Regions from separate parts of the Streptomyces sp. NPDC085946 genome, predicted to be linked through region 1. Evidence: riboswitches for the same ligand, from Rfam matches in the RefSeq annotation. Region 1 holds a riboswitch; the other holds the start of a gene.

Region 1 (3,431 bases):
GCCCTTCAGAGAAGACCGGTCGCTTGCGGTTGCTCGCTGTCGCGCGTTCAGGCGGTGACGCGAACCATGTCGGCCTGCGGGCCCTTCTGGCCCTGCGAGATCTCGAACTCGACCCGCTGGCCCTCTTCCAGGGTGCGGTAACCGTCCATCTGGATCGCGCTGTAGTGGACGAAAACATCCGCACCACCGTCGACCGCGATGAAGCCGTACCCCTTCTCCGCGTTGAACCACTTGACGGTGCCCTGAGCCATGCCTAACTCCCCTATTACTGGCCCTTGCACAGATCCACACTTCGCGGATCCGGGTCAGACCTCACCCCCCACGACGGGGGCGTGCGCCGGAACGCGTCGACCGCGGCTGAATGTATCTGTCCAACTGCCGTCTGCAACAGGTCAATCGGACGAGAAATCTGGACGCGCCCGGTCCGGAATCTGGCGAGAATTCGCCATCATTCGGGGCAAGTCGGGCTGCACAAAGGGAACAAAAGCCGCAAAGGACGTGCACACTTTGGCTGCATCTCGTCGGACCTGCGGCAGGAATGCGGAGTTCACGATCAGGAGATCGGGATCGCGTTCCCCAACTGTACCGCGCTCAATCACATGGAATTGCCCCCTCCGCTTCTCTCACGGAGGGGGCAATTCGACGAACTCGGCGTCACCGGCATTACCAGAGGTAACGAACCGGCCGTGGAAACGGGCGATCAGCCGCCCGCGACCGCCGGGATGATGGACACGCCGGCACCGTCCGGGGTGGCGGTCTCCAGGCCCTGCTCGAAGCGCACGTCGTCGTCGTTGACGTACACGTTGACGAAGCGGCGCAGCTTGCCCTGGTCGTCCAGGACGCGGGCGGCGATCCCCGTGTGGTTCTTCTCCAGGTCGGCGATGACCTCGCCGAGGGTGGCGCCCTGCGCGCTGACCTCGGCCTGACCGCCGGTGTAGGTGCGCAGGATGGTGGGGATGCGGACGGTGACGCTCACTTTCGACCTCCGGTCGGTACGACGCCCCGGGGGCGCGGGGCAGGGGGGATCTGCGGCTGCCGCCGTGCGGGCGCGGCCGGCACGGGCGGCCCGCAGGCGGAGACGGCGGACGGGCCCGTCAGACGAGCCCCGCCTCGCGGAACGACTCCAGACTCGGCCGGATCGTCGCGGTGAGCCCCGTGCCCGCCACGGCGTCGAGCGTCTTGAGCCCGTCGCCGGTGTTGAGCACGACGGTGCTCTTCGTGGGGTCGAGGGCCCCGCTCTCGATCAGCTTGCGGGTCACCCCCACGGTCACCCCGCCGGCGGTCTCCGCGAAGATCCCCTCGGTCCGCGCCAGCAGCTTGATCGCGTCGACGACCTGCTCGTCGGTGACGTCCTCCACCGCCCCGCCGGTGCGGCGCGCGATGTCCAGGACGTACGGCCCGTCGGCCGGGTTGCCGATGGCCAGCGACTTGGCGATGGTGTTCGGCTTCTGCGGGCGGACCACGTCGTGCCCGGCCTTGAACGCCGTCGACACCGGCGAGCAGCCCTCGGCCTGCGCACCGAAGATCTTGTACGGCCGGTCCTCGACGAGCCCCAGCCGGATCAGCTCCTGGAGACCCTTGTCGATCTTCGTGAGCTGCGAGCCGGAGGCGATCGGCACCACGATCTGGTCCGGCAGCCGCCAGCCGAGCTGCTCGCAGATCTCGTACGCGAGGGTCTTGGACCCCTCCGCGTAGTACGGCCGCAGGTTGACGTTGACGAAGCCCCAGCCCTCGCCGGCCGGGTCGCCGATCAGCTCGGAGCAGAAGCGGTTCACGTCGTCGTAGTTGCCCTCGATGCCGACGAGCTCGCCGCCGTAGACGGCGGCCATGACGACCTTGCCCTGCTCCAGGTCGCGCGGGATGAACACGCAGGAGCGGAAGCCGGCGCGGGCGGCGGCGGCGCCGACGGCGCCGGCCAGGTTGCCGGTGGAGGAGCACGACAGGGTGGTGAAGCCGAAGGCGCGCGCCGCCTCCAGCGCCTGGGCGACCACGCGGTCCTTGAAGGAGTGCGTCGGGTTGCCGGAGTCGTCCTTCACGTACAGCCCGCCGGTGACGCCGAGTTCGCGGGCGAGGTTGTCGGCCCGGACGAGCTTGGTCCAGCCGGGGTTCAGGTTCGGCTTGTCCGCCACGTCCGCGGGGACGGGCAGCAGCGGCGCGTAGCGCCAGATGTTCGCGGGTCCCGCCTCGATCCGCTTGCGGAGCTCCTCGGCGTCGTGGCCGGAGAAGTCGTACGCGATCTCCAGCGGGCCGAAACACTCCTCGCACGCGAAGACCGGGCCGAGGGGCACCCGGTGACCGCACTCGCGGCAGGACAGCGCCGTGGCGGGGCCCAGGTCGACGGGGGCGGCGGATTCGGTGGTGCTTGCAACGGTCTGCACAGCCATGTGAGGCGAGGCCCTTTCTCCTCATCTTCCTCACGACGCATCTCGCCGTGAGACGGATTTGGCACCTTCCCTAGCCGGGAGCCTCGCCACGTCGACGTGACAAGACCGGCTGGAGGGTTGCCGGGGCTTCATCGGGCCGTGTCCCTCTGCCCCTCTGGATGAGCTGTATGTGGTTGTCAGCAGCGGTGGCCCCCGACATGCGATGGTCACCCGCGTTGTCCAAGACTGTAACCGACGGCCAGGACAGTTGAGATAGTCGTCCGAACCGCGAGATGGATCACACGGAGACCACGTGATCCGAACAGTGAGGAGCCGCAGACCGTGCTGGAAGAAGTCGAGCGCTGGCTGAGCACCCGCTCCTGGTCCGTGACCGATCGCCCGCTCCACCAGATCCTCGCCGCCAAGCGCGCCACCGGCCAGTCGGTCAGTGTCGTCCTGCCCGCCCTCAACGAGGAGGAGACGGTCGGCGACATCGTCGCCGTCATCCGCCACGACCTCGTGCAGCAGGTGCCGCTCGTCGACGAGGTCGTCGTGGTCGACTCCGGGTCGACGGACCGCACGTCGCAGGTGGCCGCCGCCGCGGGCGCGAGGGTGGTGCACCGCGACGCGATCCTGCCCCGCCTGCCCGCCGTGCCCGGCAAGGGCGAGGTGCTGTGGCGGTCCCTGCTGGTGACCCGGGGGGACGTCGTCTGCTTCGTGGACGCCGACCTGAAGGAGTTCTCCTCCGACTTCGTCGCCGGGATCGTGGGCCCGCTGCTCACCGACCCGGACGTCGACCTGGTGAAGGCCATGTACGACCGGCCGCTCGGCGGCGCGGCCGGGCAGGGCGGCCGGGTCACCGAGCTGATGGCCCGCCCGCTGCTGAACATGCACTGGCCGCAGCTGGCCGGCTTCGTGCAGCCGCTGGGCGGCGAGTACGCGGCCCGCCGCTCCCTGCTGGAGCAGCTGCCGTTCCCCGTCGGGTACGGCGTCGAGCTCGGCATGCTGGTGGACGCCCTGCACCTGGTCGGGCTGGACGCCCTCGCCCAGGTCGACGTGGGGGTGCGC
Region 2 (3,431 bases), on a different contig from region 1:
CACGGCCTTCACCGGGACACCCGCCTACGCCCCCGACCCGCGCTGGGCCGTGACGGGCCGGTTCGTCCCCTTCGACGAGCCGCGGCCGACCACCGTGGGCGCCGCGGTCGAGGGCCTCGAGCACGTGTACGACGCGCCGGGCCGGATCGAGTTCGAGCTGGACGGGCGCCGGCTGTCCCTGACCGCGTTCCCCGGGCAGGGTGAGGGCCGGCTGATGGTGCTCTTCACCGACGCGACCTCCGGGGTCACCACCTACGCCGCCAACCGGGCCCTGACGCTCGGACCGCCCACCGCGGACGGCACGGTCGTGCTGGACTTCAACCGCGCCGCGAACCTGCCGTGCGCCTACACGGACCTGGCCACCTGCCCGCTGCCGCCGGCCGAGAACCGGCTGCCGGTGGCGATCGAGGCGGGCCAGAAGATCCCCCGCGAGCGCGGCGGGTCCTGAGCCGGGCCGCCGGCCGGCCGAAGGAACGGCGGCCGGCCGGCGGCGCGTGCCCCGCCCGGCCCGGTCCCGGGGAGCGCCTCCGGCCGGCGGCCCGGACGCCGGTGCACGGACGCGCCCGGAGGACGGCGGGATGGGCACCCACCCGGCGGCCGAGACGGCCCGGCGTCCCCAACAGGGCCTCCCCGGTGCGGCATTGACGTACGACAAGTTCGCTCCGTACGATCACGAACGGCATTGAGTGTCAGCGTCAAGCCCTGGCTGGCTGACCGGCAACCCTCCCGCGCGGTGGGGTGCTCCAGGTGAAAGCCCGGCGGGATCACCGACGATCCCCGCAAGCGCGTGGCCCCTCCGGCGGGGCCGGAGATGGGGAGGACCGGCATGCGTCGTCACCGTGATGACCTCAGTGCCTCCTTCGCCGTCGCCACGGTGTTCTCCCGGCTCGCGCGCAGGCGCCACATCGACCTGAAGCGCTCGACCAGCTGCCTCTGTCAGGCCTGACGGGTCCTTCCCCGCTGGTCGGCGTCCGGCACCGGTCGTCGCCGCACCGTCTCCGTCCGATCCCGCCCTCTGCCGGATCCCCCGTTTCCCCCGAGTCTTGTCCGCACAGCGCTCCCCCGCCACCGGCACCGCGCCGACCGGGACCGCACGCCCGTGCGCGCCCGCGCCTCGTACGGCACCCCCGTGCCCGGTGACCCGAGTAGGAGAACCCCTCCGTGACAACACTTCCGGTTTTCAGATCCCCCCGACGGGCGGCGCTGGCCGCCCTTCTCACCGCCGGTGTGCTGCTGACCGCCTGCGGATCCGGTTCCGACGGCTCCGGCAGCGGCAGCAGTGGCAGCGGAAAGCCGAAGTCCGGCGGCACTCTGACCTTCGCGGTGGGTTCGGACGCCGGCTGCGTGGATCCGCAGCAGGTCGGCAGCAACGACACCATCTACTCGGTGCGCCAGATCGTGGACTCCCTGACCGACCAGGACCCCAGAACCGGAAAGATCGTGCCGTGGCTGGCGAAGAGCTGGGACATCAGCTCCGACACGACTACGTTCACCTTCCACCTGAGGCCGGGGGTCACCTTCAGCGACGGCTCCGAGCTGACCGCGCAGGTGGTCAAGGACAACTTCGACGCGGTGCCGAAGCTCGGCGCCCTGGGGACCCTGGCCCAGGGCTACCTGAGCGGCGTCAGGAGCACCACCGTGGTCGACCCGCTCACCGTCAAGGTCACCTTCAAGGAGCCCAACGCCCAGTTCCTGCAAGCCACGTCGACACACTCGCTGGGGATCGAGTCGTCGGCGAGCGTGAGGAAGACCCCGCAGCAGAAGTGCAGCGACGGCGTGATCGGCTCCGGTCCCTTCGTGCTGAAGCAGTACGTGCAGAACCGGTCGATCACCCTGGCCAGGCGCACCGGCTACGCCTGGGGTTCCTCGCGGTGGACCAAGAAGGGCGAGGCGTACCTGGACGAGCTGGTGTTCAAGGTCGTACCGGAAGCGGGGGTGCGGGCCGGCAGTCTCCAGTCCGGCCAGGTGGACGCGATCAGCAGCGTCGGCAAGGCCGACGAGGCGACGCTGGAGGGCGGCCAGGCCGCCCTCCAGCGGCGGGCCAACCCGGGCGTGGTGTTCGGTCTCGGGCTCAACAACGCGCGGCCGGTCCTGAGGGACGCGCGGGTGCGCCGGGCGATCCTGCTCGCCGTCGACCGGCAGCAGATCGCCGACGCCGTGTTCCCCACCGGCACCCGGGCGGCGACCAGCGTCCTGGCCCACACCACGCCCGACTACACCAGCCTCGCCTCGGACCTGCCCTTCGACGCGGCCGGGGCGAGGTCCCTGCTGGACCGGGCCGGCTGGAAGACAGGCGGCGACGGCATCCGCGCCAAGGACGGCAAGAAGCTCACCCTGACCATCAACTGGGTCCCCAACGCGGCGACCAACCAGCCCGCGCTGGAGCTGATCCAGCAGCAGCTCAAGGCCGTCGGCATCGGAGTGACCCTCAAGCAGCTCCAGCTCACCCAGCTGACGCCGACCCTGCAGTCGGGCGACTACGACGCGGCCTGGGGGAACATCACCCGCGCCGACCCGGACATCCTGCGCAGCTCCTTCTCCACCGAGCTGGCCAACTTCTACCGCATCCCGGCGGGCGACCTGGACACGGCCCTGACCGCGCAGGCCGCGACCACGGACGCGGCCGAGCGCGAACGACTGGTCCACCGGGCGCAGCAGTCGATCGTGCGCAACGCCCACTACGTGCCGGTGGTGGAGCTCCAGACCCAGCTGGGCGTGGCGAAGAAGGTGCACGACCTGGACTTCGACGCCTCCAGCAGGCTCCAGCTGCACGACACCTGGATCGGCTGACGCATGCGCCGCTACGTCGTCACACGCCTGGCGCAGGCGGTCGGAGTGCTGTGGGCCGCCTACACGGTCTCGTTCCTGGTGCTGGTCTTCCTGCCGGGTGACCCGGTCACCGCGATGGCCGGTGCCGGAATGGACTCGGGGCAGATCGATCCGGAGCGGACAGCGGCCCTGCGGCACGAGTACGGCTTCGACAAGCCGGTACTGGTGCAGTACGCCGATCACCTCGGCCGGGCGGTGCGCGGGGACTTCGGCGACGCGGTCACCACCGGCCGGCCGGTCACCTCGACGCTGGCCGACGCGCTGCCGCAGACCCTCCGGCTGACCGGCGCGGCCCTGCTGCTCGCGGTGGTCCTCGGCGGCGGTCTCGCGGTACTGGCCACGTACACCTCCCGGCGGTGGCTGCGGCAGTTCCTGCTGTCGCTGCCCCCGCTGGGGGTGTCCGTCCCGACGTTCTGGGTGGGGCTGCTGCTCGTCGAGACGTTCTCCTTCCGGCTGCACTGGTTCCCGGCGTTCGGCGACGACGGACCGAAGGGGCTGGTGCTGCCGGCCCTGACGCTGGCGGTGCCGACCGGCGCGCAGGTCGCCCAGGTGCTCGCCAAGAGCCTGCTCACCGCGCTGGACCAGGCGTACGTGGAGACCGC

Evidence for each region. A riboswitch is a leader RNA that binds a small molecule or an ion and turns the genes downstream of it on or off. The one in region 1 is predicted to bind S-adenosylmethionine.
Region 2: it holds a riboswitch for S-adenosylmethionine, as region 1 does, so the genes downstream of both, ACIF8T_RS32365 (ABC transporter substrate-binding protein) here and thrC (threonine synthase) in region 1, are expected to answer to the same signal.

The regions. Positions count from the first base shown of each region.
Region 1 is NZ_JBITSF010000005.1:84,601-88,031, reverse strand. Features, by position in the region: gene ACIF8T_RS12645 (cold-shock protein) at 48-251, opposite strand; gene ACIF8T_RS12640 (MoaD/ThiS family protein) at 701-976, opposite strand; gene thrC (threonine synthase) at 1,095-2,384, opposite strand; SAM riboswitch class I at 2,403-2,549, opposite strand; gene ACIF8T_RS12630 (glucosyl-3-phosphoglycerate synthase) at 2,706-3,431, shown strand, end outside.
Region 2 is NZ_JBITSF010000022.1:80,792-84,222, forward strand. Features, by position in the region: gene ACIF8T_RS32360 (DUF1684 domain-containing protein) at 1-448, shown strand, start outside; SAM riboswitch class IV at 679-792, shown strand; gene ACIF8T_RS32365 (ABC transporter substrate-binding protein) at 1,162-2,790, shown strand; gene ACIF8T_RS32370 (ABC transporter permease) at 2,794-3,431, shown strand, end outside.